DNA from 3 places in the Arthrobacter sp. 05N429 genome. Region 3 is predicted to be linked to each of the others. Evidence: riboswitches for the same ligand, from Rfam matches in the RefSeq annotation. Region 3 holds a riboswitch; each other region holds the start of a gene.
What was found. A riboswitch is a leader RNA that binds a small molecule or an ion and turns the genes downstream of it on or off. The one in region 3 is predicted to bind S-adenosylmethionine.
Positions count from the first base shown of each region.

Region 1: it holds a riboswitch for S-adenosylmethionine, as region 3 does, so the genes downstream of both, AC1DF4_RS03240 (aminotransferase class V-fold PLP-dependent enzyme) here and AC1DF4_RS10505 (DUF1737 domain-containing protein) in region 3, are expected to answer to the same signal.
Region 2: it holds a riboswitch for S-adenosylmethionine, as region 3 does, so the genes downstream of both, metX (homoserine O-acetyltransferase MetX) here and AC1DF4_RS10505 (DUF1737 domain-containing protein) in region 3, are expected to answer to the same signal.

Region 1 covers NZ_JBFTMQ010000001.1:682,175-692,246, forward strand. Annotated here, with positions in the region: gene AC1DF4_RS03220 (fluoride efflux transporter FluC) at 1-296, opposite strand, end outside; gene AC1DF4_RS03225 (metal-dependent transcriptional regulator) at 297-1,010, opposite strand; gene AC1DF4_RS03230 (Nramp family divalent metal transporter) at 1,027-2,313, opposite strand; gene AC1DF4_RS03235 (class I SAM-dependent methyltransferase) at 2,484-3,242, opposite strand; gene AC1DF4_RS03240 (aminotransferase class V-fold PLP-dependent enzyme) at 3,333-4,799, opposite strand; SAM riboswitch class IV at 4,834-4,947, opposite strand; gene AC1DF4_RS03245 (glutamyl-tRNA reductase) at 5,023-6,558, opposite strand; gene hisN (histidinol-phosphatase) at 6,671-7,483, opposite strand; gene rsgA (ribosome small subunit-dependent GTPase A) at 7,539-8,654, opposite strand; gene aroA (3-phosphoshikimate 1-carboxyvinyltransferase) at 8,638-10,041, opposite strand; gene AC1DF4_RS03265 (DoxX family protein) at 10,049-10,072, opposite strand, start outside.
Region 2 covers NZ_JBFTMQ010000005.1:40,001-50,072, reverse strand. Annotated here, with positions in the region: gene mmsB (3-hydroxyisobutyrate dehydrogenase) at 1-471, opposite strand, end outside; gene AC1DF4_RS10970 (LysR family transcriptional regulator) at 661-1,566, shown strand; gene AC1DF4_RS10965 (MFS transporter) at 1,694-3,076, opposite strand; gene AC1DF4_RS10960 (DinB family protein) at 3,238-3,777, opposite strand; gene metX (homoserine O-acetyltransferase MetX) at 3,879-5,042, opposite strand; SAM riboswitch class IV at 5,054-5,169, opposite strand; gene AC1DF4_RS10950 (bifunctional o-acetylhomoserine/o-acetylserine sulfhydrylase) at 5,352-6,710, opposite strand; SAM riboswitch class IV at 6,731-6,846, opposite strand; gene AC1DF4_RS10945 (VOC family protein) at 7,051-7,689, shown strand; gene AC1DF4_RS10940 (CPBP family intramembrane glutamic endopeptidase) at 7,814-8,578, opposite strand; gene AC1DF4_RS10935 (histidine phosphatase family protein) at 8,656-9,336, shown strand; gene hutI (imidazolonepropionase) at 9,370-10,072, opposite strand, start outside.
Region 3 covers NZ_JBFTMQ010000004.1:335,792-345,863, forward strand. Annotated here, with positions in the region: gene AC1DF4_RS10495 (aromatic amino acid ammonia-lyase) at 1-1,073, opposite strand, end outside; gene AC1DF4_RS10500 (NtaA/DmoA family FMN-dependent monooxygenase) at 1,078-2,373, opposite strand; SAM riboswitch class IV at 2,561-2,676, shown strand; gene AC1DF4_RS10505 (DUF1737 domain-containing protein) at 2,738-3,004, shown strand; gene AC1DF4_RS10510 (rhodanese-like domain-containing protein) at 3,001-3,420, shown strand; gene AC1DF4_RS10515 (O-succinylhomoserine sulfhydrylase) at 3,421-4,629, shown strand; gene AC1DF4_RS10520 (glutamate--cysteine ligase) at 4,641-5,825, opposite strand; gene AC1DF4_RS10525 (UDP-N-acetylglucosamine 1-carboxyvinyltransferase) at 5,895-7,418, opposite strand; gene AC1DF4_RS10530 (energy-coupling factor transporter transmembrane component T family protein) at 7,515-8,318, opposite strand; gene AC1DF4_RS10535 (ABC transporter ATP-binding protein) at 8,315-10,030, opposite strand; gene AC1DF4_RS10540 (ECF transporter S component) at 10,030-10,072, opposite strand, start outside.

The DNA of each region.
Region 1 (10,072 bases), on a different contig from region 3:
CCACGGTACAGCTGGTCAAGGGAGAACACCACCGCCGAAAAGGTCGTGAACGAACCCAGCAGCCCGGGGCCGAGGCCGGCCCGCAGCCAAAAGGCGGTCTTTGGCCGTGCGATCCAGACGGTGGTGAGGGACGCGAGGACAAAACTTCCGACGACGTTGATTGCCAGGGTGGTCCACGGGACGCTCCCCGCCGCCTCCGGGAACAGCAGCCCGGCCCCGTAGCGCAGTTCCGTTCCGATCAGGCCGCCGACGGCGACGGCGGCCCAGGCGCGCCGTCCCGGCAGTCCAGCCCGCATTCAGCGCCGTTCGAGGCGGCAGCCGGGATGGGTCGTCTCGCTGTGGACCCAGAGCGCGGAGGCGACTTCCTCGGCGAGGTCGAATTCGCGCCGGGTCCCACCGCTCCCGATGAGCACCACCAGGGCACCGCCGAAGGGCTTCCTGCCCAGAACTTCGACGTCCGCGTCCAGCGCGATTTTCTCGGCGGAAAGGTAGCGCAGCAGCTCGGGGTTGTCGTCGCTGATGCGTGTGATCAGGCCGGTGTGGCCGTCGTCGAGCTCGCTCATCCGGTGGGCCGCCGGCATCCGCACGGAGCCGTCGGCGGCCGGGATCGGATCGCCGTGCGGATCCCGCACCGGGTCTCCGAGCTTCGCAGCCATCCGTTCGATGAAGGTGTCGGAGACGGCATGTTCCAGGAGTTCGGCTTCGTCGTGGACCTCGTCCCAGCGGTAGCCGAGCTCCCGCACGAGGAAAGTCTCGATGAGGCGGTGCCGCCGGACCATGGACAGTGCCAGCCGGACACCGTCGGCCGTCAGCGTGATGGCGCTGTAGGGCTGGTGGTCCACGAGGCCCTGGTCCTTGAGTTTGCGGACCATCTCGGAGACCGAAGAGTTGGCGACGCCGAGGCGCTGGGCAAGCTGGGTTGAGGTGATGGGCTTGTCCTGCCACTCCGTAAAGGAGTAGATGACCTTGACGTAGTCCTCGATCGAGGAGGATGGCAGGCTGGTCTTCACACCGTCCAGCCTACCGTCAGGCGGCGCCGGAGAAGGTCAGCCACAGCAGGACCAAGTTGAGTGCGACCACCAGGACCACGGCGGTGATGGCGGCAATGCGGAGTGCCATTCCGTCCGCGAAGCGGCCCATCAGAGCCTTGTTGCTGGTCAGGACGACCAGCGGGACAAGGACGAAGGGAATGCCGAAGCTCAGGACGACCTGGCTGAGGACCAGGCCCCAGGTGGGATCGAAGCCGATGCTCAGCAGCACTACGGCAGGAATGAGGGTGACGACGCGGCGCGTCATCATCGGGATCCGGATCTTGAGCAGGCCCTGCATGATGGATCCGCCGGCGTAGCAGCCCACGGAGGTTGACGCCAGGCCGGAGGCGAGCAGGCCGACGGCGAAGATGACGCCGACGAGCGGACCCAGGTTGGCCGTGATCGCGGCATGGGCGCCCTCGATGGTGTCCGTTCCCTCCTCGCCGCCCAGGGTCGATGCGGCCAGCAGCAGCATCCCGATGTTCACGATCCCGGCTATGGCGAGGGCAGCCACGACGTCCCAGCGGGTGGCTTTGACAAGACGCGCCAGGGCCGGCGCAGGCACGTGGAGGTGCGGGTTCGGGCGGTGCCGGTCCCGGGAAAGGGCCGAATGGACGTAGATGGCGTGCGGCATCACCGTGGCGCCGAGCATGCTGGCAGCCAGCAGCACGGTGTCCGGACCCTGGAAGCCCGGGATCAGGCCGGCCGCGACGCCCGCCGGGTCCGGCGGGCTGATGAAGAGGCCGGCCAGGAACCCGATCGTGATGATGCCCAGCAGGAAGATGATGATGAACTCGAAGGGCCGCTGCCGGTTCCGGGCCTGGACGGCCAGCAGGAGCATGGAGACGCCGCCGACGATCACGGCACCGAGGGGCAGGGGCAGCCCGAAGAGCAGGTAGAGCGCGATCGCCCCGCCGACCACTTCGGCCAGGTCGGTGGCAGCGGCCACGATCTCGGCCTGGACCCAGAACGCGCGGCGCCAGACCGGCTTGAGCCGCTCGCCGAGGATCTCGGGCAGGCTCTTCCCAGTGACGATCCCGAGCTTGGCGGACTGGTACTGGACCAGCACGGCCATGATGTTGGCGGCCACCAGAACCCAGACCAGGAGGTACCCGTACTGGGCACCGGCTGTGAGGTTCGCCGCCACGTTGCCGGGATCCACGTAGGCGATCGCGGCGACGAACGCAGGGCCCAAAAGGCCGATCATGGCGCGGCGGCTGCCCGGTTTCCGCCGGGCGGGCGCCTGCGGCGCCGGCGCTTCGTGTCCTGTTACTTCCAGCACAGCGGGCTCCCCTGGGTAGGTGCGTCGCATCGACGCGGCCGGTGACGGCGGGCTGGTGCCCGCCCCATAATTTGTAGCTGCCTATAAACAATTATTAGGCATACCGAAACCATAGGCCAGCGTGCAGATTCGGGGCAACGCCACCCCGTGGAACCGCAGGCCCAGCCGGGTCAGGCCCGGACAGCCCGCCAGCTCTGTGTCAGGTAGGGGAGGGGGAGTGTTTCGCCGGGGTCGTGGCCCAGATGCTCGTGCAGGTACCAGTCGAGATTGCCCAGCACCTTGGCGCGGACCGCCTCGCTGGCCGCCAGGTAGTAGCTGCGGGACTTCGTCAGTTCCATGATGTCGGCGGTGCGCACGGGATCTTCCCAGCGAGTGAGGTGGCTCTCCAGCCCCGCGAGTTCCGTCCCCAGCGGAGGCCTGAAATGCGGCTTGTGGACGTCGCCGGCATGCATGATCCGCGAGAGCCGGTGCACCCAGGGAACGGACGTGTCCAGCTGGTTCCAGACAAGCCCCAGGACACCATGGGGGCGGAGGATCCTGGCGATCTCCGTGCTGGCCAGGACGGGATCGCACCAGTGCCACGCCTGGGCGACGGTGACGACGTCGAAAGCCCCGGAGGGCAGTCCGGTGTGCTCGGCGGTACCCTCGACGGCGGTGACGCCCGGAAGCGTCCTGCGCAGCTGCTCCAGCATGTCGGCGGACGGGTCAACAGCCACCGTGCGCAGCCCGCGCCCGGCCAGCAGCGCCGTGAACTTCCCGGTGCCGGCGCCCACGTCAGCGGCGTCCTTCGCCCCGGCGGGAATCAGCCAGTCGGCCGAATCGTCGGGGTAGCCCGGGCGCACGCGTTCGTAGTGCTCCCCGCCGTCCTGGAAGCTCTGCCCGAGCTCCTGGCGCCGTTCCCCGTGCAGTTTGGGGCCACCGCGTGCCACGTGCGATCTCCTTCGGCAGGTCCGGATGGGTACTCTCCGAATTTACCGCACGCGGCAGGGGCCCCGATGCCAGATTGTTTCCCCGCCCAGTCAGTCCTGGGTGCAGGGGGCCGCGCCGGCAGTGCCGGGCGTGTTGGGTGCCCAGTGCGGGTAGCTGCGGGTGTCATTCGACGGAACCCACCTTCCCGCGTCCACCACGTAGTCCCAGCCGAGGCCGGTCTGGCGCAGCTCCTGGATACCGGCGAGCAGACGCTGGGCGTCCTCCAGCCGGGACCCGACACCGAAGCTGGCCCGCAGCGAGCCGGAGGGCAGCCCGAGCCGACGGAGCAGAGGGTGTGCGCAGAAGCGGCCGTCGCGCAGCCCGATGCCGTGTTCGGCCGAGAGATACGCCGCCACCAGGCCCGCGTCGTAGCCTTCCACGGAGAAATTGACGACGCCGATCGTGCCGGTGCCAGCCCCGTTCCCCGGTTCGTGGCCTGCCGGCACGTCGTAGGATGCACTGTCCGAGAAGATCTGGTGGACGGTCACGCCGTCGATCCGGGTGAGGCCCTCGACGAGGAACGACCGGATGGCGTTTTCGTGCGAGTGCCACTGGTCCACGTCCAGGCCGGCAATGACCTGGGTGGCCCGGGCCAGGGTGGCGGCGCCGAGGACATTGGGGGAGCCGCCTTCGTGCCGGGCGGGGCCGGTGGTCCAGCTGACCGTGTCGATCCGGGCGTCCTGCACGGCTCCGCCGCCGGCCAGGTGCGGCGTGCCGGCGTCGAGCCAGTCGGGACGGCCCACCAGCACTCCCGCGCCGAAGGGTGCGTAGAGCTTGTGCCCGGAGAACGCGAGGTAGTCGACGTCGTCCGCGGTGATGTCGATCCGCCGGTGCGGGGCCAGCTGGGCGGCGTCGACGACGATCCGGGCGCCGTATTCATGGGCCAGGGCGGCCAGTGCCCGGATCGGAAGGATCTCTCCGGTGACGTTGGAGGCGCCGGTGACGGCGAGCAGACTGACGCCGCCGTGGGCGAGTTCCCCGCGGAGCAGTTCCAGCGTGGCGGCGAGGGTGGGTGCGGCGATGACGCTGCGGTGCGGCACCCGCTGCCAGGGCAGGAGGTTGGCGTGGTGTTCGATGTCGAGGTAGAGCACCTCACCGGTGTGCACGCCGTCGACGACGGGCAGGCAGCCGGCCAGCAGGTTCAGGGAATCGGTGGTGTTCCGGGTGAAGATCACGGCGTCGTCCGGACGGCCGCCCACGAAATCTCGGACAATGGTGCGGGAGTTCTCGTAGACCGAGGTGCTGATCTGGGAGGCATAGCCGGCGCCGCGGTGGACACTGGCGTAGAACGGCAGGATTTCGTTGAGGTACGCCGAGACCACCGACAGCGCGGGCGCCGAGGCACCGTAGTCCAGGTTCGCGTAGCGGACGTGGCCGCCCCGGATCAGCGGCGCCTGGATCTCGGCGCCCGTCACCGCGGCCAGCGGACGGCGGGCGAGGGCAAACCGCGCATCTGGATGCGCTTGGCCGGCACCGGCATGGAGTTCGGGGGTGGCGGGAATGGTGGCAGTCGTCATGGGACCTCGCTTGAAAAGGACCCCACGTACCGGGGATCCGCGCTTGCCGGGTCCGTTCCGGACCGGCCAGGTCGTCACCCGGGGCACCCCGCCGCGAATGGAGGGTTGCCGGCCAGCAAACCGGGGTTTAGCGCTGGCACTCGTGACCTGTTTCGAGCCTAGGACATTCCCCGCCCGCGCGAAAAGGTGCGGGCTGAATGTGAAGCTGTTTGTTACGCGGGCGCTAGCACGCTGCGCAGGTTGCGGCGATGCCTGTCCGGGGCCTCGTCAGGAGCTGGAAGGTTGAACAGGTTCCCGGGCATCCGGCGCCCGGCAGGGCGGTGCCGCCGCAGACCGGATTGGCCGTCGCTGCGACCGCTTCGTCAGGTTCTTCGGCGGGTACCCGGACTAGCCCGGCCGCGTCCCGGCTCAGGGCGGCCCCCTGGCTGCCGGTGGGGATGCTGAGGCCGAACAGGGCATCGAGCGCCGCGGCGTAGTCGTCCTGGCGCCCGAGCGCGGCGAGCTCCCGGCCGCGGACCGTCGGGGTATGGAGCAGGCGCCGGATCAGATGCCGGAGGGCGAGGTTCACGTCGTCAGCCGAGGCAGACCGGCCATGCTGTTTGCTGACGCGTTCCATTTCGCTGTGGAGGACCTGGTGGAGGTGCTCGCGCAGCGCGACGACGGCGGTATCTACGGCGCGCCCGGCTTCCTCTTCCTCGAAGTGGCGTGCCGCCCGCCGGACCAGGGCGCGGGCGCGCCGCAGCGCCGCGGCGTCCGCCGGGGGAGCAGCACGGTGCACCGATTCCAGCGTGATGAGCTCGACTCCCGGCAGCCCGCCCACGCGGGGGTCGAAATCATGGCTGGGAGCGAGGTCGATGATGGTGAGCGGACGGGCCGCGCCCTCACGCCACCGGGTGAGGGCGGCAGCGTCGAGGCGGGCCCCCGAGCCGCTGCAGCCAATGACGAGGTCTGCCCCGGCAACGGCTGCCGGCAGCTGACCGGCGGAGAGGGCGGCGCCGCCCCTGGCCGCTACGAAGGTCTCCGCGCGGCCGGAGTGGGAGAAGACCGAAATGTCGGAACATTTCCGGTTCCGGAGCAGCTCCGCGACGCACCCGGCGTAGGCGCCGGTCCCGAAGAGGACAGCCGACGCCCCGGCGATCCCGGCCTGTTTGGTGCCGTCCCGCGGGCCTCCGGCGGCGGCAAGGTCCAGGGCAACGGAAGCGATGGATCTGCTCGCGCTGCTGAGTGCGGTCTGTGCCCCCACGTCCTTCGCAGTGCGGGACGCGGCCTGGAACAGCCTGCCCAGCCGTCCGCTGGTGGTTCCGGCGGCCTGCGCGTCGGAGAGTGCGCGCCGGACTTGGCCGGCGACTTCGCGCTCACCCACGACGACTGAATCCAGCCCCGCGGCAACGGCGAAAAGGTGTTCGACAGCCGCAGTTCCCCGGAGTTCCTCGAAGAGGCCCGTAAGGCGGCTCATGGGCAGGCCGGACCAGACATGGACCGACCCGAGGACGTCCGTGCGGGCGGCTGCCAGGCCCGATCCGGACGGGACTTCGCAGTAGATTTCGAATCGGTTGCAGGTGGACAGGACCACGGAAGCGGTGACGGGCGGCCCGTCGGGGACAATATTGGCGAGAAGCTGCGGGGCGAGCCCGGTGGCGGCGGCGTGCAGTGCGGCGGCGGATTCCGGCTCCAGGTCCCGGTACTTCGCCATGAGCACCAGCAGTACCGGGCCGATCCCGGCGGTGCCGCCAGTCCGGGCTTGAGCTGTGTCAGACAAGGCTGCTCTCCTCCCAAAAAGATGCCCTACCTTGAGGCTGGCTGAGGCCGGCCGTCTTGGACAGCGTCGTACAGGGAGGTTGCGGAATCCTTGGGGGCGGGTCCGCCGGTTGCTAGAGCAGGTCGTCCAGGCCGGGGTTGAGGCGCTTGAGGACCTCGGAGTGGAGGATGGAGTTGGTGGCGAGGGCGTTGCCGCCGAAGGGGCCGTCTTCGCCTTCCAGGGAGGTGAAGCGCCCGCCTGCCTCGGTGACGATTGGTACCAGGGCGGCCATGTCGTAGAGGTTCAGCTCGGGCTCGCAGGCGATGTCGACGGCGCCTTCGGCCACGAGGCAGTAGGACCAGAAGTCCCCGTAGGCGCGGGTACGCCAGACTTCCTCGGTGAGGCCAAGGAACTCATCGAGGTTGCCGCGCTGCTTCCAGCCGCCCAGGCTGGAGTAGGACAGGGAGGCGTCCGAAAGCTCGGAGATGTTGGACACCTTCAGTCGGGTGGCGGCGGCCAGCGACCGGCCCATGTAGGCTCCGGCGCCCTTGGCGGCCCACCAGCGCTTGCCCAGTGCGGGGGCGCTCACGACGCCGACCACCGGCTCGCCTTCGTCGACGAGGGCGATCAGTGTGGCCCAGACGGGGACGCCGCGGACGAAGTTCTTGGTCCCGTCAATCGGGTCGATGATCCAGCGGCGCGAGCCGTGGCCGGAGCTGCCGAATTCCTCGCCGAGCACGGCATCGCGCGGGCGGGAACGGGACAGCTGGCCGCGGATGGCTTCCTCGGCTGACTTGTCGGCGTCGGTGACCGGCGTCAGGTCCGGCTTCGTCTCGATCCGAAGGTCGAGCGCCTTGAAGCGGCTCATGGTCTGGGAATCTACGGAATCTGCCAGTACATGGGCAAGGCGCAGGTCATCGTTGTAGCTCGAAGCGGGTTGACTCATGGTTCCAAACTACCGCCAAAGCGGGCGGGGGAGCGGTAGGCGGCACCGCAGCCGGCTACGAGACGGTGCCCAGTTCCTTGACGTCCTGTGCTTCCATCCGCGGGTCTGTCCCCAGCAGGCGGCGGAGCGAGGCGAGCCGGGCAGGGCCGGATTCTCCCGCGTGGCCGGCGGCCACCCAGGCGTCCACTCCGCAGTTGACGGCGCTGGAATCGTGCTTGCAGCCCCGCTCGCAGTCGTCGGTGCCGGGCTCCAGGTCCGGGAAGGACCGCAGGATCCGGTCCGGGTCCACGTGGGCCAGGCCGAAGGAGCGGATGCCCGGGGTGTCGATAATCCAGCTGCCCGCCGGGGCATCGTTGACCTTGAGGGCCAGGGCGGAGGAGGACGTGTGGCGGCCGCGTCCGGTGACGGCGTTGACCCCGCCGGTGGCGCGCTCCGCGCCGGTCAGGGCGTTGACCATGGTGGATTTGCCGACTCCGGAGTGGCCCAGCATGACGGTGACCTTCCCGTCGAGGTGGCCGCGCAGCTGTGAGACGGCGTCCTTGTCCAGGCGGGCGGACAGCCCGTCGTCGGAGCGGGCGTCGATGCCGGAGGCTGCGGAATCCGCCGTCTTGGAGATGATCACCGGGAAGGCAAGGTGCTGGTAATTGGAGAGGAGTTCCGCGGGATCCTTGACGTCGGCCTTGGTGACCAGCAGCAGCGGCTCGATGCCGGCGTCGTACGCGGCGACGAGGGCGCGGTCGATGAAGCCGGTCCGCGGCTCCGGGTTGGCGGCCGCCACGACGATCACCAGCGTGTCGGCATTGGCGACGACGGCGCGCTCGATCGGGTCCGTGTCGTCGGCGCTGCGCCGCAGCAGGGTCTTGCGGTCCTGGATCTTGACCAGCCTGGCCAGTGTGTCCGGTTCGCCGCTGACGTCCCCGACAAGAGAGACGAAGTCGCCGGCAACGACCGGGTTGCGGCGCAGCTCCCGGGCTCGGGCGGCGATGATCTTGCGCTCTTCGGGTGTGCCTTCGGCGACGACGGCGGTGTAGCGGCCGCGGTCCACGGTGATGATCCGGCCGGTGACGGCGTCGTCATAGGCGGGCCGGTCCTTGGTGCGGGGCCGGGAACCCTTTTTGTTGGGGCGGATCCGGACGTCGGATTCGTCCCAGGAATCAGTGCTGCGTGCCACCGGCGGAATCCTTCTCTGCAGTGGTTCGCTGCGCCAGCATGGCTTCCCAGAGCTGCGGGAAGTCCGGCATGGTCTTGGCCGTGGTCGCGATGTCCTCGACCTCGACGCCGGGCACGGCCAGGCCCAGGATGGCGCCCGCCGTGGCCATGCGGTGGTCGGCATAGCTGTGGACGACGCCGCCGTGCAGCGGCGCCGGGCGGATGACGAGGCCGTCGCCGGTCTCCTCGGCCTCCCCGCCCAGGCGGTTGATCTCGGCCACGAGGGCGGCGAGCCGGTCCGTTTCGTGCCCGCGGAGATGGGCGATGCCGGTCAGCCGCGAGGGGCCGGTGGCGAGGGCGCACAGTGCTGCCACGGTGGGCGCGAGTTCGCTGGTCTCGTCGAAGTCGGCACCCTTGATCTCGGGGCCGCCGGTGACCGTCAGGGTGTCGTCCGTGAGTGTGACGATGGCACCCATGGCCGTGAGGATGCCGCGCCAAAGGTCGCCGACCTGCGTGGTCTCTGCGGGCCAGTTGGGGATCCGCACGGTCCCGCGGGTGGCCAGGGCCGCCGCCAGGAAGGGGCCGGCGTTGGAGAGGTCCTGTTCGATCCGCTGGTCAAAGGCGCGGATCGGACCGGGGGAGACAACCCAGTGGTTCGGAACGGAATCATCAACCCCCACGCCGACGCCGCGCAGCACGGCCACCGTCATGTTGATGTGGTCCAGGCTCGGCACGGGCTTGCCCGGGTGTTCGGCACTGCGGTGCTCCAGATGTAGACCTTCGGTGAAGCGGGCGCCGGCCAGCAGCAGGGCGGAGACAAATTGCGACGAGGCGCTGGCATCGATGACGAGGTGGCCGCCGCGGACTTCCCCCGTGCCCTGGACCGTGAACGGCAATGACGACGCCGATCCGCCGTCGGGCGCGCTGACCGCTACGCCGAGTCCGGTCAGGGCCTCGATAATGGTGCCCATCGGGCGCTTGCGCGCGTGCGGGTCGCCGTCGAACAGTGACGCCCCCCGGCGCAGGGCCGCGACAGGCGGCACGAAGCGCATGACCGTCCCGGCCAGGCCGCAGTCGATCGCAGCCGGAGCCCCGGAGGGTTCCGTGCTGATGGGCGTGACGGCCAGATCGGGGCCGAAGTCGCCGTCGCCCGAAACCTCCGTGATGATGGCGCCGAGTTGCCGCAGGGCCTCGATCATCAGGGCCGAATCCCGGGAGTGCAGCGGAGCGCGCAACCGCGAGGGCCCGTCGGCGAGGGCCGCCAGCACGAGGTACCGGTTGGTCAGGGACTTCGATCCCGGCACGGTGACCGTCGCGTCAACGGGCCGTTCGGCAAAGGGCGCCCGCCAGAGCGGAGCGGTCCCGGCCGGAAGGGGATGGGCGGCTGCGGTGGGGGTGGTGCCTGTCATTGCTGTTTTAGGCTCCGTGGGTGTGGTCTAC
Region 2 (10,072 bases), on a different contig from region 3:
GTTGGCGGCCATCGGCTTGATGTACTCGGTCGCCTCAGCCACGGCGCCGGCTTCGCCGCCGATCATGAAGGTCAGGGTGGCGGCCTTCGCGCCACTCATGCCGCCGGACACCGGTGCGTCGACGAAGCGGAAGCCGGCGGCAGCGGCGGCGTCGTGCAGGGCCTGGGCGGAGGCGATGTCGATCGTGGAGGAATCCACCAGCAGCGTGCGGGTGTCCGCGTGGGCCAGGACCCCGTCTTCGCCGAGGTACACGGCGCGGGCGTGCTCGCCCTTGGGAAGCATGGTGAAGACGACGTCGGCGCCGTCGACGGCGTCCGCGATGCTCCCGGCGGGCTTGACGCCGCCCGCCTCTGCGGCGGCCACGGCCTCGGCGTTAAGGTCGAAGCCGCGGACGTCGTGGCCGGCCTTGGCGAGATTTACCGACATGGACCCGCCCATGTTCCCCAGTCCGATCCAAGCGATTACTGCCATGGCATAAGCTCCTTTGCTTTTGCTTCGCGCTGTGCGTCTTTGCTGTATTGCTGATTGGCGCAGTGTGCGCGATCCGGCCGTTCGCCGGATGTCCGTGTCAAGCATCACATCCTGTTACAGTGCAATCAAGGGGAAAAACTACAGACGGTATGTGCATGGATGCACATACCTTGATCCGGAGGAGTTCTGGTGGACTTAAGGCGGCTTCCGAGTCCGGACGATCTGCTGATCCTGCTGACCGTCGCCCGGCTGGGCAGGTTCAATGCGGTGGCTGAAACGCTCGGCACCACCCACACCACCATCTCCCGGCGGATCCTGGCCCTGGACAGGCAGCTCGGCGGGCGCACCCTCGAGCGGAGCCCGCACGGCTGGGAACTGACCGATCTGGGCAACGAGGCGGTAGCCGCCGCCGAGGCGATCGAGGGAACGCTCGGGGCGCTCACCAACCGGATCGCGCGGTCCGAGGACGTCCTCTCGGGCCTGGTCCGGATCAGCACCCCGGACGGCTTCGGCGCCGGCTTCGTGGCGCCTGCCCTGGTGCGGCTGCAGCGGGCGCACCCGCTGCTCAACGTTGAAATGCTCAGCGCTACCCGCAAGGTCAGCCAGAACCGGTCCGGAGTGGACCTCGAGGTGGTGGTGGGCAACCTGGACGTCAGCAATGCGCAGACCATCTTCCTGTCCAACTATTTCCTTCGGCTCTACGCGAGCCCGCAGTACGCCGGGGAACACGGCCTGCCGGTGACGCTCGACGACGTCCGGCAGCACGGCTTTGTCTCGTACGTGGAGTCGGCGCTGCAGGTCGCGGAACTGGGCCACCGCTCCACCCAGTTGCCCGTCCCCCGGTCCAGTTTCCAGGCCACCAGCATCTTTGCCCAGCTGGAAGCCGTCCGGCGGGGAGCCGGCATCGGCCTGCTGCCCAACTTCCTGGTGGTGGGCGACCCCACGTTCCTGCCGGTGCTGCCGGACGACTTCCAGCGGCAGCTCCCCATCTGGGCGGTGGCACGGGCGGAGTCCCTGCGTTCGGCGCCCGTGCAGGCCGTGCTGGAGGCGATCCGGACTGAGATTGCCGCCCGCCAAGACGTGTTGGCAGGCTGAGTAGTCTTGGCCGGCTGAGCCGGTCTGGCAGGCTCAGCCGGACGGCGCAAACGGCAACAGCCCGGGCCCCGCAGTGCGGGGCCCGGGCTGTTGCCGTTGCTTCGTTGTTGCTGTCGGTTCTGCTTGCCTACTTCTTGGCAGCGGCGAGCAGATCCGCGGTGCCCTGGGCATCCGCGGCGTCGACGTCGTGCAGGGAGATGCCGCGGGTTTCCTTGAGGAAGAACACGGCCACCATCGTGACCACACAGGCACCGAGGAGGTAGATGGCCACCGGCGTCGAGGACTTGAACTGGCTCAGCAAGGCGACGGCGATGATCGGCGCCATCGAACCGGCCACGATCGAGGTGACCTGGTATCCCAGCGAGACGCCGGAGTAGCGCATCCGGGTCGGGAACATTTCGGCCATGATGGCCGGCTGGCCGGCGTACATGAGCGAGTGGAACAGCAGGCCGATGGTGATCGCCGCGAGGATGATGAGGTCGTTTTTGGTGTCCATCATCGGGAAGGCGAAGAAGCCCCAGGTGCCACCCAGGATGGCGCCCGCCATGTAGACCTTTTTGCGGCCGAGGTTGTCGGAGAGCCTGCCGACCATGGGGATCACGGCGAAGTGGATTGCGTGCGCCACGAGCAGCAGGAGCAGGATCCGGGAGGTGTCCGTCTGGACGATGACCTTCAGGTAGGTGATGGAGAACGTGACTACGAGGTAGTAGAGGATGTTCTCCGCGAAGCGCAGGCCCATGGCGGTGAAAACGCCGCGGGGGTAGCGGCGGAACACTTCGCCGACGCCGTAGCCCTTCTTCTCTTCGGTGACTTCCTTCTGGGCCTCCAGGAAGATGGGGGCGTCAGTGACCTTGGTCCGGATGTAGTAGCCGACCAGCACGATTACGGCGGAGAGCCAGAAGGCCACGCGCCAGCCCCAGCTGAGGAAGTCAGCGGAGGACAGGGTGGCGGACAGCGTGAACAGCACACCGGTGGCGAGCAGGTTGCCCAGCGGAACGGCGGACTGCGGCCAGGAGGACCAGAAGCCGCGGGACTTGCTGGGGCTGTGCTCGGCAACGAGCAGAACTGCACCGCCCCATTCACCGCCAACAGCGAAGCCCTGGGCGAAGCGCAGGAAGACGAGGAGTGCCGGAGCCCAGTAGCCGATCTGCTGGAAGGTGGGCAGGCAGCCCATCAGGAAGGTGGAGACGCCCACCAGGATGATGCTGAGCTGGAGCAGCTGCTTGCGGCCGAACTTGTCGCCGAAGTGGCCGAAGACGATGCCGCCGATGGGGCGGGCAATGAAGCCGACAGCGTAGGTCAGGAACGCGGCGATAATGCCGTCAAGTTCCGTGCCGGAGTTCGGGAAGAAGATCTTGCCGAAGACGAGGGTCGCCGCGGAGGCGTAGAGGAAGAACTCATACCACTCGACAACGGTGCCGGCCATGGAGGCCGTTACTACTTTTTTGAGGCCGGACGATTTGACGTCTTCCTCTTCCGGCCGCCTGGCGGCAGCGTTTTGCGTACTCATTTCGACTCCTTTGGCGTCTCCGTCGACACCCTATGGACCTCTGGGCAATCGATACCTGTGATTTGTGACACGGGCATCATTCTCAACGAGTATGGACGCTCAAGCCCCGCTCCTCAACGGCCATTAGTGCAGAGCGCATCTGCAAAAATGCACAATTGGCCTCATTCTCCGGTGCTTCCGTCCACGGATTCGCGCAGCAAATCGGCGTGGCCGTTGTGCCGGGCGTACTCCTCGATCATGTGGCACAGGATCCACCGCAGGCTGGGCGCCCCGCCGTCGGGCCATGGACGCCGGGCCAGTGAGTCCATCCCGCCGTCGGCAAGGGCCTCGCCCACGAGGGTGCGCGAGCGCACGACGGTGTCCTGCCAGCGGGTGCGGAGCTCGCCGGCGGAGTCTCCGGCGGCCGAGGAAAATTCCCAGTCGGGGTCCGCTTTCCAGTCCACCGTGTTCCAGGGCGGTTGCCGGTCCTGCCCGTGCAGCGTGTAGGAGAACCAGCTGTCCTCGACATAGGCCATGTGCTTCAGGAGCCCGCCGAGGGTCAGGGCCGAGGAAGCGGTCTTCGCGCTCAGGCCCGCGGCATCCAGGCCGGCGCACTTCCACTCGAGGGTGGCCCGCTGGTAGTCGAGGAAGCCCAGAAGCGTGGCGGCCTCGCCGGCCGCGACGGGAGGTTCCGCACGGCCCTGTTCATCAATGGTGGTCATGCGCCGTGAGCCTACCGGCGGTCGTGCCGCTAGCGGTAGTCCAGGCCCGACGTCGTTCTGCCGGACCGGCGCGGCCCGGCAGGCAAAGTGCCGAAGAACGCCTAGCCGAAGAAGTTCTGCCGGAGCTGGCTGCTGAGCTGGCCGATCTCGGTCAGGAAACCGTCGTGTCCGATCGGCGCCTCGATGGTGTGCACGGCCACGTCCCCCGGCAGGGCGGCGGCCAGCGCCCGGGACTGGGCCGGGAAGTACAGCCGGTCCGAGTCGACGGCCGCCACCAGGAATTCCGCCGTGGCCGGGGCCAGGGCCTCCGTGAGGGCGCCGCGGCCGCGGCTGATGTCATGGCTCATCAGCGCCTCGGTGATGGCGATGTAACTGTTCGCATCGAAGCGGCGGACCAGCTTGTTGCCCTGGTGGTCAAGGTAGCTCTCCACCTGGTAGCGGCCGCGGCCGGCCAGCGAGCCTGCTTCCAGCGGGGCCTCTTGCTCCTGGGCATTCCGGCCGAACCGTCCATCCAGCTCCGCGGCCGAGCGGTAGGTGATGTGGGCGATCCGCCGGGCCAGTGCCAGGCCTGCTTCCGGCTGCTGACCGCCGTAGTAGTCCCCGCCGTTGAAGTTGGGGTCCTGCCGGATAGCCAGAGTCTGGGCCTGGGCGAAGGCAATCTGTTCGGCGGTGCTGCTGGCGCCCACCGAAAACACGCCGCAGCGCCGGACCCGGTCCGGGTAGCTGACGGCCCACTCGAGGGCCCGCGCCCCGCCCAGTGAACCGCCCAGCACGGCGTACCAGCTGCGGATTCCCAGGGCGTCCGCCAGCCTGGCTTCGGCCGCCGTCGTATCCCGCAGGGTGACCAGCGGGAAGCGGGAGCCCCAGGGCCGGCCGTCCGGCGCCGGCGTCGAGGGTCCCGTCGAGCCGTAGCAGCCGCCGAGGATGTTGATTGAGACGACAAAGTACTTGTCCGTGTCCACGGGGGCGCCGGGTCCGGCGAGCTGCTCCCACCACCCCGGTTCCTCGCCGGCGCCCCGCGTGACGTGGGTGTCCCCCGTCAGGGCGTGTTCGATCAGCACCGCATTGGAGCCGTCCGGATTGAGGGTTCCCCAGGTCTCATAGCCGAGGGTGACATCCGGCAACCGGGCGCCGGATTCGAGTTCCAGGTCGCCAATCCGGAGGTACCGGACGGTTCCATCCAGGGCTGCATCACCCGGAACCGGGGTCTGGACGTGGGAGGTCGTGTTTACGGGTGCACCCTGGCGGGTGACGGCAATCGTCATGTGAGGACCTAACTTCGCGCTTGCCCACCGTCAGCTGACCGGCAGGCCAGGTCTTCACCCGGGGCACCCCGCCGCAAAAGGAGGGTTGCCGGCCAGCAAGCCGGGGCTGTCACTGGCACTCATGACCTGCACTGAGTTTACGAAACGCGGCGGCGTTGTGGCGAAGATTGTGACGCCCGTGTGACAGCCGTATCCGTCAGCACCGCAGTTTCCCCACTTTTGCAGGCCGTGTGCGGCGGGTCGCCCCGAGTTGTCGGCGATTCCCGGCGTCATGCCCGCAAAGGTGGGGAAATTGGGCGTTGACCTGGCTCAGGCGTCTTTGGCCGCCCGGAAGCCGGCTTCGAGGTCCGCGAGGATGTCGTCGATGTGCTCCAGGCCCACGGACAGGCGCACCAGACCGGGATTGACGCCGGCAACGGCCTGCTGCTCCGGGGAGAGCTGGCTGTGGGTGGTCGACGCCGGGTGGATGACCAGCGAGCGCACGTCACCGATGTTCGCCACGTGGGAGTGCAGCTCCAGGGCATCGACAAACCGCTTGCCGGCCTCCGCTCCCCCGGCGATGTTGAAGGCCACGACGGCGCCCGTCCCCCTGGGACCGTACTTGCGGCCGCGCTCGTACCAGGGGCTCGACGGCAGCCCGGCATAGGCAACCGATTCGACGTCGGCCCTGGCCTCGAGCCATTCGGCGACAGCGGTGGCATTGGCCACGTGCCGCTCCACCCGCAGGCTCAGGGTCTCGATGCCCTGGGCGATCAGGAAGGCGTTGAACGGGGATACCGCCGAGCCGAGGTCGCGCAGCAGCTGGACCCGCGCCTTGAGGATGTAGGAGAGGTTGGCGCCGAGGGCGCCGTCCTTGCCGAGGTCCCGGGCGTAGACCAGGCCGTTGTAAGTGGGGTCAGGGGTGTTGAATCCCGGGAACCGCTCCGGATCCGCACCGAAGTCGAAGTTGCCGGAGTCCACGATCACGCCTGCGATCGCGGCGCCATGGCCGCCGAGGTACTTGGTGGCGGAGTGCACCACGATGTCCGCACCCCACTCGATCGGCCGGATCAGGTACGGGGTGGAGAGCGTGTTGTCGACGATCAGCGGCACCCCGGCCGCGTGCGCCACCTGCGAGATGCCCTCGATGTCCAGGACGTCCTGGCGCGGGTTGGAGACCACTTCGCCAAAGAACAGCTTGGTGTTGGGCTGCACGGCGTCGCGCCACTGCGCCAGGTTGTCCGGGTCCTCCACAAACGTCACGGAGATACCGAACTTCTTCAGGGTGTGCGCCAGGAGGTTGTAGGTGCCGCCGTAGAGGCTGGGGCTGGCCACCAGATGGTCGCCGGCCTCGGCGATGTTCAGGATCGCGAAGGTCTCCGCGGCCTGCCCGGAGCTCAGCAAGAGCGCCGCGAGCCCGCCTTCCAGGCTGGCCACGCGCTGTTCCACGGCGTCCTGGGTGGGGTTGCCGATCCGGGTGTAGATGGGAGCCAGTTCGGCGAGGGCGAAGCGGTTGGCGGCGCTTTCGGCGCTGGGGAAGACGAACGACGTCGTCTGGTAGATCGGGAGCGACCGGGCACCGGTGGCGCTGTCCGGCTCCTGACCGGCGTGGATCTGGCGGGTTTCGAAGGACCAGGCGTTGGACATCGGAGACTCCTTTGAGGACTGGGCACAGACTGCCCGGAGCACCGTGGCCCGGGTCAACTCTGGCGCCGCGCTTGCCTTCCGGCGGGCGCCGGACGGCCAGGTCTTCACCCGGGGCACCCCACCGCGATACGAGGGTTGCCGGCCAGCAAGCCGGGGCTGTGCGCTGGCACTCATGACCTGACCCCAGTCTAGGAACCGGTTCCGGGCTCTGGATAGCTTTGTGACGAAGATGAAGCCGGGCGGCCGGCTGGCCCGGCGGGACCCCCTGGTTCCTTGCAATGACGCGGAAAAGAGCACTTCGGGGACTCCCCGAAAATGACATCCCATTTCGGTTAGGCCAGCCTAAGCTGAGAGCCGCATCACAAAGTGCCAAGATGAGGTCATGCGCATGGATCACGTCTCTTACGCCTGTGAACAAGATGGCCTCGCTGCCACCACCGAACGAATTGCGTCTGCCCTCGGCGTCGAAGCCGTGAAGGGCGGAGTACACCCCCGATTCGGGACCCGCAACATGATCATCCCGCTCGCGGGACACAAGTACCTGGAGGTCGTGGAGGTCCTGAACCACCCGGCTTCCGACAAGGCCCCCTTCGGCCAGGCCGTCCGTGCCCGCTCCGAAGCAGGCGGCGGCTGGATGGGCTGGTGCGTCGAGGTTGACGACCTGGCCCCGTTCGAGGAGCGGCTCGGCCGCGCCGCCGTCAACGGCAACCGCAAGTTCCCGGACGGCCGCGAACTGGTCTGGAAGCAGATCGGCATCCTCGGGCTCATCGCCGATCCCCAGGTCCCGTACATGCTCAAGTGGGAAGGCGACCCGGAACTCCACCCGTCGAAGGCCTACGAGAGCCAGGTCAAGATGTCCGCCCTCACGATTGCCGGCTCCGCCGAGCGCGTCACCGAATGGCTGGGTGTTCCGGTGGAAAAGCCGCTGGAAGACGTGGCCGTGAACTGGATCGCTCCCCGCGGGACACCCGGCATCCTGTCCGTCACGTTCGAGACGGCCTCCGGAGCCGTCACGATCTGACGTTTCACCGTCCCACACTTCGGCCGCCATCAGCGGGTGCCAATGACGTCACCCACCGATGGCGGCCGAAATACTTTAACGGCGCACCGGCGGCTCGGCCGGTAAAGCGTTGCTTGGTCCCTGCTCAGCCCAGGCCGATGGCCTTGCCGAAGAGGCTGAAGCCCACGAATGCCACGATGTCCAGCACCGCGTGGGCGATCACAAGCGGCATCAGCCGGCGGGTTTTGGTATAGACCACGGCGAAGATGACACCCATGATGGCATTGCCGATGAACGGGCCAAACCCCTGGTACAGGTGGTAGCTGCCCCGCAGCATGGCGCTGGCGAAGATGGCCGCAGGCATGGACCAGCCGAGCTTCCCGAGCCGGTCCAGAAGGTAGCCCACCACGATGACCTCCTCCACGATTCCGTGCCGGATCGCGGAGAGGACCAGCACCGGCACCGTCCACCAGTAGGCGTCCAGAGCGCTGGGGATGATCGCCGTCGTGATGCCGAGTGCCCGGCCGGCGGCGTAGAGGCCCAGGGACGGGATGCCGATCAGCGCCGCCAGTCCGAAGCCCTGCAGCAGGTCCTTGCCGGGCCGGTCGAAGTTGAGGCCCAGTCTCTGGAAGGCCGTGACGCCGTGGCCGGACGGCCGGTGTTCCGTCAGGAAATAGATCACCAGGACCACGGGGACCAAGGCGAAGATGATGTCCAGCAGCTGGTAGGTGAGGTCAAAGTACTCGCGGCTGCTTTGCGAGCGGTTCAGCGTGGAGGTCCCCTCGGCGAGCGGCGCCCTGGTCATCTTGTCCAGCAGTTGCACCACCGAATACACGGCCGACTGTCCCAGGGACAAGCCCAGGACAATCCACATTTCAATCCGCAGCCGGCGGCGGGAGGGAACCAACATGGTTCCATCTTGCCTGCAGTTGCCGGTAGTTGCCTGAATCCGGGCCGCGACGCTGCCGGGCCCTATGCTTGGGGTTTATGAGTGCGCCCGCGAAAATCATTCTGATCCGGCATGGCCAGTCCGCCGCCAACGCCGACACTTCCATCTACAACCGGGTGCCCGATTACCGGATTCCGCTGACCGAACTCGGTCTGGAACAGGCCCGGGCAGCCGGCGAACAGGTCCGGCGGCTGCTGGACGGCCGGCAGGCCTGCGTGTATGTCTCCCCCTACCTTCGGGCCTACCAGACCCTGGAGGCGCTCAACCTCGGTCCGCTGATCGAGCGGGTGATCGAGGAGCCGCGGCTGCGGGAGCAGGACTGGGCCAACTTCCAGATCGCCGGTGAGATCGAGGACCAGAAGGAACTCCGGAACGCCTACGGCCACTTCTTCTACCGCTTCCGGGAGGGCGAGTCCGGCTCCGACGTCTACGACCGGATCTCCTCCTTCATGGAAACCCTGTACCGGCACTGGTCGAAACCGAGCTACGCCCCCAACGCGCTGTTCGTCACCCACGGACTCACCATGCGGCTGTTCTGCATGCGCTGGTTCCACTGGTCGGTGGAGTACTTCGAGTCCCTCAACAACCCGGACAACGCCGAGGTGCGGAGCCTCCTGCGGACCGAGCTGGGCAAGTATGAGCTGGACAAGCCCTTCAGCCAGTGGGTGGAGCGCCGCGTCGACGAGACGGTCCTCGACGCCCCGCCGATGTTTTTCTAACGGGCCCCGCAAGAGTTGGGGCCACGAGCCCAGTCAGCGGGCGCGGACCCCCGCGCGCCAGACGGCGTGGGTCAGCGGAATGCCGGGCCGGTAGGCCAGATGCGTGGCCGAGGGCGCGTTGAGCACGTGCAGGTCCGCGCGGTGTCCGACGGCGATCGAGCCGACGGCGCGTTCGCCGTCGGCGTCGTTCCCGGACTCCCGACCGAGCGCCAGCGCGCCGCCGTAGGTCGCGGCGCGCACCGCCTCGTGGACGCTTAGGCGCATCTGGAGCACGGCGGTGGTGACGCAGAAGGCCATCGAGCTGGTGTAGGAGGTCCCCGGGTTGCAGTTGGAGGCCAGCGCGAGCTGCACGCCGGCGTCGAGCAGTTCCCGGCCCGGCGCCAGCGGCTGGCGGGTGGACAGGTCACAGGCCGGCAGGCACGTCGCCACGGTGCCGCGCCCGTCACCGGACTCGGCGTCCCAGCCGGACCAGCTGGCGGCGAGGGCGTCGACGTCGGCGGCGGACAGGTAGTTCACGTGGTCCACGCTCGCGGCCCCGAATTCGACGGCGAGCCGCACGCCGGGGCCTTCCCCGAGCTGGTTGCCGTGCACGCGCAGGCCGAGCCCGGCGTCCTTGCAGGCCTGGAGCACGCGCCGGGACTGGTCCTCGGTGAACGCTCCCCGCTCGCAGAAGACGTCGGCCCAGCGGACGAACGGCCGGACGGCCGCGAGCATGGGGCCGCAGACCAGGTCCGTG
Region 3 (10,072 bases):
AGGCCCACCCGGAGGGCTTCGAAGGCCAGGGCCAGCTGCATGGGCTGGAAGTTCCCGCCGGACACCATCCGTCCCGAGGCCAGGTCGGTCAGCGGATTGTCGCCCTGTCCGTTGAGCTCCACTTCGAGGGCTTCCTCGAGGGCGCCGAGCTGCCAGCGGAAGGCGCCGTGGGTCTGCGGGGCGGCCCGGAAGGACAGGGCATCCTGCGCTGAGGCGTCCCGGCCGTCCTGCTCCAGCCAGCCGCCGCGGACCAGCCGGCGGACGTTGCCGGCGGAGACAGCCTGGCCGTCGACGGCCTTGGCCGCCTGCACGGCCGCGGAGAAGGGGCTGAGGTTCCCGCCGCCGTCGTACCGTGCGGTCGCTTCCAGCGAGAGCGCCAGCGCGGTGTCGGCCAGGTCCGCCAGGCGCAGGAGCCGTCCCAGCAGGAGCGCGCCCACGCCGATCGAGTAGGAGTTGGCGCTGACCAGGGCCAGTGCTTCCCCCGGCGCCAGGGCCAGGGGCTCCAGCCCGGCGGCGGCGAGCGCCTGCGCGCCGGGGACGGGCGGCCCGTCCGGAGACAGGACTTGTCCCTCCCCGATGGCGACGGCGGCGACGGCGGCGAGCTGGGTCAGGTCCGAGGATCCCACGGAGCCGTCGCGCGGGATGGCGGGAAGCACGCCGCGGTTGAGCAGCCGGGCGTAGAAACGGGCCGTCTCCGGGCGCACCCCCGAGCCTCCGCGGCTGACGCCGATCAGCCTGGCAAGGACTGTGGCGCGGGCTTCGGCGGCGTCCAGCAGCCCGCCGACGCCGCTGTCGTGGTAGCGGACCACCTGGACCTGGTAGGCGAGGATGGATTCCTCCGCCACGGCCGTGTCCCGGCCGGACCCCAGCAGCGTGTTGAGGCCGTAGACCTTGTGCCCGGACTCAATGGCCCGCTGGACCACTTCCCGGGAGCGGCCCACCACTTCGAGGGCCTGTTCGCTCAGGACCACCCGCACGGAGGGGTCGGCGGCCGCCGCGGCGACCTCCCGGGCATGCAGCCGGGCCGTGCCGATGAGGAAGGACGCTGCTGCGGCGGCCGGCTGGTCGGTCATTGCGCTAGAAGTCCCGCAGGTTCCGGCGGAGGCCGCCGTCGCCGTAGCTGGTCCGTATCAGCCCCCGGCGGCGGAGCACGGGGGTCAGCCGGTCCAGGACGCCGTGGACCGTCGCGGGGTCCACGAACCCGGAGAAGAGGAAGCCGTCGCCGCCCACCTGCGCCCCGGTCTCTTCGAGGTAGTCCGCGATCTCCTCGGCTGTGCCAATGATGCTGTCCCCGGCGCCGCCGCTGCGGGCCTGGAGGAGCTGGCGCAGCGTGGATCCCGGCGGCGCGGCCTTGGTGAAGTGGTCGAGGGTGCCCTGGTTGCTGTTGGTGTGCAGCTCCGGCAGCGGGGCGTCGAGGTCGAACTGCTTGAAGTCGATGACGGAGAGATAGGAGATGGAGTTGAGCTGGCTGTCGATGTCCCGCTGCGTCAGGTCCCGGCGCCGGGCCCGCAGCTCCTCCGCCTCCGCCCGCGAGCCGACCACTGTGGGCTTGAGGACAAACAGTACCTTGACGTCGTCGGGGTTCCGGCCGGCGGTGGCCGCCTCCGCCCGGATGGAGTCCCGGTAGGCCTTCATCCCGTCCGCTCCCCGGGCGAGCGCAATCGCGACGTCGGCATTGCCCCCGGCGAAGGCCTTGCCCCGCGGGGAGGCCCCTGCCTGCACCAGCACAGGTTCCTCCGGCAATGGTGCCGTATTCAGCGGCCCGCGGACCTTGAAGAACTCGCCGTCGTGGTGGATCGGGTGGACCTTGGTGTGGTCCGCGAATACGCCCCCGCCGGCGTCCTCCCGGATCGCGTCCGGTTCCCAGCTGCGCCACAGCCGGCGGACCACATCCACGAACTCCTCGGCCTTCTCATAGCGCCGGTCGTGTTCGATCTGCTGGTCCAGGCCGTAGTTCTGCGCAGCGAGGTCGCTGCCGGAGGTCACCACGTTCCAGCCCAGCTGGTCGTGCGAGAAGTGCTGCAGGGTGGCCAGCAGCCTCGCCGCCGTGAACGGCGGGTAGAAGGAGGCACTGATCGTCGGCACGATGCCCAGGTGCCTCGTGGCGGAGAACAGGTACGGCACGAGGGCCAGCGGATCGTGTTTCGGCGCGAAGGACGCCTGCGCCAGGGAGACTTCCGCGCTGCCGCCGTAGGTGTCCGGGACGGTGAGGGAATCCTCGATGATGAAAAGGTCCAGCCCTGAGCGTTCAAAGGCCCGGACCGCGTCCTGGTACAGCGCCGGCTTCTTCCAGTCATAACCGATCCCGTAGCCGGGGGTTCCCCAGCCCTGGACGCCGAAGCCGTGGCCCACAAACCACCCAAAATGCAGCATGGGACCGACTGTAGGGGCATCCGAGGTGTTCACGGCCACCTGATTTCATCCGGCGTAAAAGGACTTCACCTCCCGTCATTATCCTCCCGGAACCGCCGGATGGGTCCCCGCACTCCGGCGGATTCCGTTACTTAACATGACGACGGCGGCGGTGCCGGCCGGCGTCGCGGGTGTTACGTTTTTGGGGAGTAATGAGAACCGGCGCCAAGCCCTGACTGGCCGGTCGGCAACCCTCCCTTTCGCGGCGGGGTGCCTCAGGTGAATACTCGGCATATCGACCAATTCGAGCTGCAAGCGTGAAAGAAGGAGATCCGTCGTGCCTGACGCGTCCGCCCCCGCTGTCCCCGATACAGCACCCCGAACAGTGCCAGACCCCGCCGTCCCCGGTGCCGCCGGAGAGAGACTGGCGTACCGCCTGTTCACCGGCCCCGATGACCGCGCCTTCTGCGAGCGCGTCTCGGCCGCGCTGGCCGAGGGCTACGTGCTGCACGGCGGCCCGGCCGCCACGTCCAACGGCGGCAGCGTCATTGTGGCCCAGGCCGTGGTGCTGCCGGCCGCGATCGCCAGCGCCGATGCCGCCGTCGCCAATGCCGTGGATGATCTGGAGTTCGACGGCGAGGGCCACGCGTGAGCTACGCCGGGGACCTCAGCCCGCAGGAGGCCTGGACCAAGCTGGAGGACGGCGCCGTCCTGGTGGACGTGCGCACCGAGGGCGAATGGGCCCACATCGGCATCCCGGACACTGCGTCGGCGGGGGAAAAGCCGCACGATCCGCTGTTCATCCAGTGGAACCTCGCGGGCGGCATCCCCAACGCCCGGTTCATAGAACAGCTGAAGCTGCAGGCCCCCGACGGGCAGGGCACCGAACTGGTCTTCCTGTGCCGTTCCGGCGCCCGTTCCATCGCCGCAGCGATCGCCGCGACGCAGGCCGGCTACACCTCCTACAACGTCCTCGAGGGCTTTGAGGGCGAACCGGACCGCCACGGCGAGCGCACCGTCAACGGCTGGAAGAACCGCGGCCTGCCCACCAACCCCGGAAAGCACTAAGTGACCTTCAACCCCGACGCCGCCGGCTGGAGCGCCGACACCCAGGCCGTCCGCGGCGGACTCGACCGGACCGGCTTCCAGGAAACGTCCGAGCCGATCTTCCTGAACTCCGGCTTCGTCTACGAATCCGCGGCCGCTGCCGAGCGTGCGTTCACCGGCGAGGACGAGCGCTTCGTCTACTCCCGCTATGGCAACCCCTCGGTGGCCACCTTCCAGGAACGGCTCCGGCTGCTCGAAGGCACTGAGGCCTGCTTCGCCACCGCCTCGGGCATGTCCGCCGTCTTCACGGCCCTCGGCGCCCTGCTGGCCGCCGGCGACCGCGTGGTCGCGGCCCGCTCGCTGTTCGGCTCGTGCTTCGTGATCCTCAACGAGATCCTTCCCCGCTGGGGTGTGGAGACGGTCTTCGTGGACGGCCCGGACCTGGAGCAGTGGCGCGCCGCGCTGTCGGAACCCACGGCGGCGGTCTTCTTCGAATCGCCGTCGAACCCGATGCAGGAAATCGTGGACATCGCCGCCGTGAGCAACCTGGCGCACGCCGCCGGGGCGACGGTCGTCGTCGACAATGTCTTTGCCACTCCCCTGCTGCAGCGCTGCGGGGAGCTCGGCGCGGACGTGATCGTCTACTCCGGCACCAAGCACATCGATGGCCAGGGCAGGGTGCTCGGCGGCGCGATCCTGGGCACCAAGGAGTTCATCGACGGCCCGGTCAAGCAGCTCATGCGCCACACCGGGCCGGCACTTTCGGCGTTCAATGCGTGGGTGCTGACCAAGGGGCTGGAGACCATGGCCCTGCGGGTGAACCATTCCTCCGCTTCCGCGCTGCGGCTGGCCGAATGGCTTGAGGAGCAGCCCGCGGTCAGCTGGGTCAAGTACCCGCTGCTGCCGTCCCACCCGCAGCACGAACTGGCCGCGCGGCAGATGAAGGCCGGCGGCACCGTGCTGACCTTCGAGCTCTCCCCGTCCGCCGGGCGCTCGGCGAAGGAGGCCGCCTTCGCGCTGCTGGATGCGCTCAGGATCATCGACATCTCCAACAACCTCGGCGATTCGAAGTCCCTCATCACCCATCCCGCCACCACGACGCACCGCGCCATGGGGCCGGAGGGCCGCGCTGCAATCGGGCTCAGCGACGGCGTGGTGCGCCTCTCCGTGGGACTCGAGGACATCGAGGACCTGGTCCGCGACCTGGGCCAGGCGCTCAAGCAGGTCTAGGTTTCCTCCGGTCAGCCCTGGCGGATCCGCCCCAGGGACGGCCCCTGGTCAGCCTGGTCGCCCGCGGTCCCCTCCGTGGTCACCTCGACCGCCCGTTCGACGACGGCGGCGAGCCCGCCCGCGTGGAACGGCTCCCGTTGCAGCTGCGAACCCGAGCCCTCCGCCAGGATCCGGCCGACGCCCTCGCGGACCAGATCCAGCTCGCCCTGTTCCTCGAGCACGGGGGCCACGAAGTCCACGAGCGACCAGACCACGTCCGCGGCCGGGGCCGGAGTGAAGGTTCCGAAGTCCAGCAGTTCCCCGCGCAGTCCGCAGTTGCTGGCCTGCCAGGCGGCCATCCGCAGCAGCAGCGTCGGCACGGGGGCGGGATCGACGCCGTCGTTCCATTCCCGGGATGCGGACTCGACGAGCGCCCGCACGAGCACGGCGATCAGCGCCGCGTCCTCGGCCCGCAGGCAGACGTCGGCGACCCGGACCTCCACGGTGGGATGGAGCCTTGCCAGCCGGGCGTCGAAGTAGACCATCCCCTCGTCCATCAGGACGCCGCTTTCCACCAGCCGGGTCACCAGCCGCCGGTAGACGGCCAGGTTGCCGAAGATCATTGTGGGGCCGGACCCGGGCCAGCGGTTCCACGCCTGGGTTCGGTAGCTTTCGAATCCTGTCTCTGCGCCGTTCCAGTACGGGGAGTTCGCGCTGAGGGCGATCAGGACGGCAAGCTTGTCCCGGATCCGGTCCATCACGGCCACGCCTTCCTCCGGGGACTCCACAAAGGTGTGGACGTGGAGGCCGCAGGTCAGCTGGTTCCGGACCGTGAGCCCGAAGCGCTGCTGCATGGTCATGTAGCGCTTGTTCGGCGTCAGGTGGGTGGCGGCGCCTTGGGGCGAGGTGGCGAGGGCCGCGACGCGGCCGCCGTGCGCGCGGGCTGCGTGGTCAGCCCGCGCCCGGGCCTGCCTGAGCTGCCGGAGAAGTTCCGCGTAGTCCAGGCATGGCCGGGTCTGGGTTTCGATTTGTTCGAGCTTGAGCTCGTAGCTGAAGTCGGCGCCGCCGTCGTGGACCGGTTGCTGCCCCGGGAGAACCAGGGCGGCGTCCTGCTTTGGCGGCACCAGGCTGGGCAGCATGACGTCGGCGAGCGCAAGCAGCATCCCTGTTTCGGGATCCACTATGAGCAGTTCTTCCTCCACGCCGAAGGTGCGCATGAATCTATTGTGCGGCAGGAACCGCCGAAACGCTCCTACCTTAACGCGGGGTCACTCCGGCCAGTACGTTCAGTCTTGGAAGTACTCGATCTTCGCGCCGATGGTGTTGAGGCGCTCCGCCAGGTCCTCGTAGCCGCGCTCGATCACGTAGATGTTGCGCAGTTCCGAGACGCCCCGGGCGGCGAGCATCGCCAGCAGCAGGCAGGCCGCGGGCCGCAGGGCCGGCGGGCAGCCAACCTCGGCTGCACGCCATTTGGTGGGTCCGTTGACGTAGATCCGGTGCGGGTCGAGCAGCTGCACCTGGGCGCCGAGCTTGTTCAGTTCGGTCAAGTAGATCGCGCGGTTGTCGTAGACCCAGTCGTGGATCATCGTCTGGCCCGTGGCATTCGCGGCGATGACCGCGAAGAAGGGCAGGTTGTCGATGTTCAGCCCGGGGAACGGCATGGGGTGGATCTTGTCCTCGGGGGCGCGCAGTTCCGAGGGCCTGGTGGTGACGTCCACCAGCCGGGTCCGCCCGTTGCGGGCCAGGTACTCGCCGGACACTTCGAGCCGCTGGCCCATCTGTTCCAGGGTCGCGAGTTCGATTTCCATGAACTCGATCGGAACGCGGCGGATGGTGACTTCCGAGTCCGTGACGATGCCGGCGGTGATCAGGCTCATCGCCTCGATCGGGTCCTCGGAGGGGAAGTATTCGATATCGACGTCGACGGCGGGGCGGCCGGTGATCTTCAGCGTGGTGGTGCCCACACCGTCGATCTGCACGCCGAGCATCTGCAGGTAGAAGCAGAGGTCCTGCACCATGTAGTTGGGGCTGGCGTTGCGGATGATGGTGGTGCCGCTGCGGTGGGCGGCGGCCATAATGGCGTTTTCGGTGACGGTGTCACCGCGTTCGCTGAGCACGAAGGAGCGGTCGTGCCCGTCCGACGGCGGCGCCTGGACGGCGTAGAAACCTGACTTGGCGTCGACGCTGAGGCCAAACTGGCGCAGCGCCTGCATGTGCGGCTGCACGGTGCGGGTGCCGAGGTCGCAGCCGCCGGCGTAGGGCAGCCGGTACTCACTGGATTCGTCCAGGAGCGGGCCCAGCAGCATGATGACGCTGCGGGTACGGCGGGCTGCCTCGACGTCCATCGAGTCGAGGTCCAGCACGGCGGGGCGGCGGATCTGCAGGTCGTTGGCGTTGAGCCAGGTGCATTCGACGCCGATGCTGGCCAGCACCTCGACAATCCGGTTGACCTCTTCGATCCGTGCGAGCCGCCGCAGCGTGGTGGTGCCGCGGTTGATCAGGCTGGCGCACAGCAGCGCGACGCCGGCGTTCTTGCTGCTGTTGACGTCCACGGAGCCGGACAGGGTGCGGCCGCCCTCGACCCGGAGGTGCGTCATGGCGGGCCGTCCCACCTTCACGATGCTCCGGCCAAAGATGGTCTCGAGCCGCTGGATCATTTTCAGGCTCAGGTTTTGCTTGCCCTGTTCCATGCGGGCGATGGCGCTCTGGCTGGTTCCCAGCTCGGCAGCGAGCTGCCCCTGGGTCCAGCCCTTCTGGCCGCGGGCGTCGCGGAGCAGTGCTCCGACGTGTTCAGCAGTCTCTTGAGTCATTCCACGAAAATATCACGCATGATTTATTAACCCCCGGCAAACCCGCCGGAATGCCGTTAATCTCACAGCACTACCCGTATTGTGCGATAACCGGTGCTATTGCTGCGCCAGGAAGACCATGTTCCAGGTCCCCGCCGCCAGGGCAGACGCGACGGCGGCTCCGGCGATCAGGACCCCGCCCAGGAACACCCAGGCGTCCAGGCCGCTGAAAACCGAGGTCCGGGCCCAGGTCCGTTGTGCGCTGCCGAAGCCGCGGGCTTCCATGGTGACGGCCAGGCGCGAGGCACGCCGGACGGCCTGCACCAGCAGCCCGAAGCTCTGCCCCAGGATGGCCCGCAGCCGCCGCAGCGGGTTCCCGTGCGAGCCCACCCCGCGGGCGCGGCGGGCCATGCCGATGGTCTGCCACTCCTCGGCCATCAGTCCCACAAGGCGCAGCGCGGCGAGCGTGCCGAGAACGAAGCGGTGCGGCAGTTTCGCCTTCTGCGCGAGGGCGTCGGCCAGGTCCGTGGGATCCGTGCAGCTCATCAGCAGGACGGCCGGCAGCGCAATGGCCAGGCCGCGGATCATAAAGCCGAGGCCGAGTTCGAGGGACCCTTCGCTGATCGACCAGATCCGGGCGTCGAGCAGGATGTTCCCGCTGTCCGGCGCCAGGATCGTGGTGCTCCAGCCGCCCAGCGCCGCGGCGAGGATCAGGGGCCAGCCACGCTGCCAGAGCAGTCCGAGGGTCAGCCCGGCCAGCGGAAGCAGCGCCAGTTCGAAGGCGAGCGCCACCGACGCGGACACCCAGTCGATGGACAGCGCCAGCACCAGGGTGATGAGCATGACGGCGGCGAACTTCGCCAGCGGGTTGGCGCGCGCCAGCAGCGCATGGTTGCCGCGCAGGTTCAGTTCCTGCCTCATGGTGCTTGGACCTTCCCTGGTTCCCGGCGTTCAGTTTCGCGGCGTTCTGGTTCCGGAACTTCCGGCGCCCGGCCAGGTTCCCGGTGTTCCGGTGCGCGGAGGCTCAATGTGGTGCCGCCCAGGACCTCGCTGAATTCGGCGTCGTGCGTCACCGACACGACGGCGGTGCCGCCGTCGAGCAGTTCGGAGAGGAAGGAGGCCAGCTCGGCCCAGGTGTTGGCGTCCTGGCCGAAGGTGGGTTCGTCCAGGACCAGCACCTGGGGGTGCGCGGCGAGGACGGTGGCCACGGACAGGCGCCGCTTTTCGCCGCCCGAGAGTGTGTACGGATTGGCGTCCACCAGATCAGTCAGCCGCAGACGCTCCAGCAGTTCGTCGACGCGTTCCCCGCCGCGGCCCAGGTGCCGGGGTCCGAACATCAGCTCGTCCAGCACACGTCCGGTGACGAACTGGTGCTCGGGCTCCTGGAACACGGTGCCGATCCTGGCGATCAGCTGCTGCGCCTTCCACCGGTAGGGATCGATCCCGGCGCCGGCGCTGAGGTCCAGGGTGGCGGACACCCTGCCGGAGACCGGCGCCAGCAGGCCGGCGAGGGTCAGGGCGAAGGTGGACTTCCCCGACCCGTTAGGTCCCGTGATGGTCAGCGCCTCACCGGCGCGGACCTGGGCCGTGATCCCGGACTGTACGGGCTCCGGCGGAATGGGACGGAAGCCTCCGCGGAACCCCGCCCGCCGCGGCCGTTCCCGCGAGACGCCCAGATCCTCCACGGCCAGCAGCAGCTGCCCCGCGATATTGCCTTGTGCGGCTTCCGGCCCGGTGGCGCGTGTGCCTGCGGCCCGCAAGCCGCGTGCCCGGGTCTGCGGCACGTAGCCGGGCACCCAGACCCCGGCTGCGGTGAGCATGTCCCGTGCCTGCGCCAGGACCAGGTCCGGCGGCCCGTCGATCAGCACGGCAGAATCCGTGGCCGATCCCGGTTGCAGCACCACGATCCGGTCCACGAGGTCCTTCCAGACCGAGACACGGTGCTCCACCACCACCAGGGTGGCTCCGGTTTTGTCCAGGCAGCGGCCGACGGCGTCCCGGACTTCCAGCACTCCGGCGGGGTCCAGGTTGGCGGTCGGCTCGTCGAGCAGGATCAGCCCGGGCCGCATCGCGAGGATGCCGGCGAGCGCCAGCCGCTGCTTCTGGCCGCCGGAGAGGGCCGACGTCGGGTGGTCCAGCGGCAGCCGGCCCAGCCCGACGTCGTCGAGCGCTTCCGCGACGCGTGACCAGATCTCCGCCGGAGGCACGGACAGGTTTTCCGCGCCGAAGGCGACGTCGTCGCCGAGGCGGGAGAGCACCACCTGGGTCTCCGGGTCCTGCTGCATCAGCCCGGCACGGCCGCGCCGGACGCGGGGCGGGGCGCCGTCGATCAGCAGGCTGCCGGTCTCGTCCGCGTCCCCGGCCGCGCCGCTGGCAGCAAGGTCAGCGGCGCCGGGCGCCCGGCCGGCGTCACCGGCGGAGCTGTCGCCGAGCACGCCTGCCAGGGCGTGGAGCAGCGTGGACTTGCCGGCGCCCGAAGGCCCCAGCAGCAGCACGCGTTCCCCGGGCCGGATGTCCAGGTCCAGGCCGCTGACGGCGGGCCGGGGCCGGCCGGCGTGCCGCCAGCCCCAGCCCCGCGCGGTGATCGCCGCCGGCCGGACCCCGCTGCCGGCGGACGTGTTGAAGGCGGACATCAGGAAAAGACGGGCTCCGTGGCCGCCTTGCGGGAGGCAAAG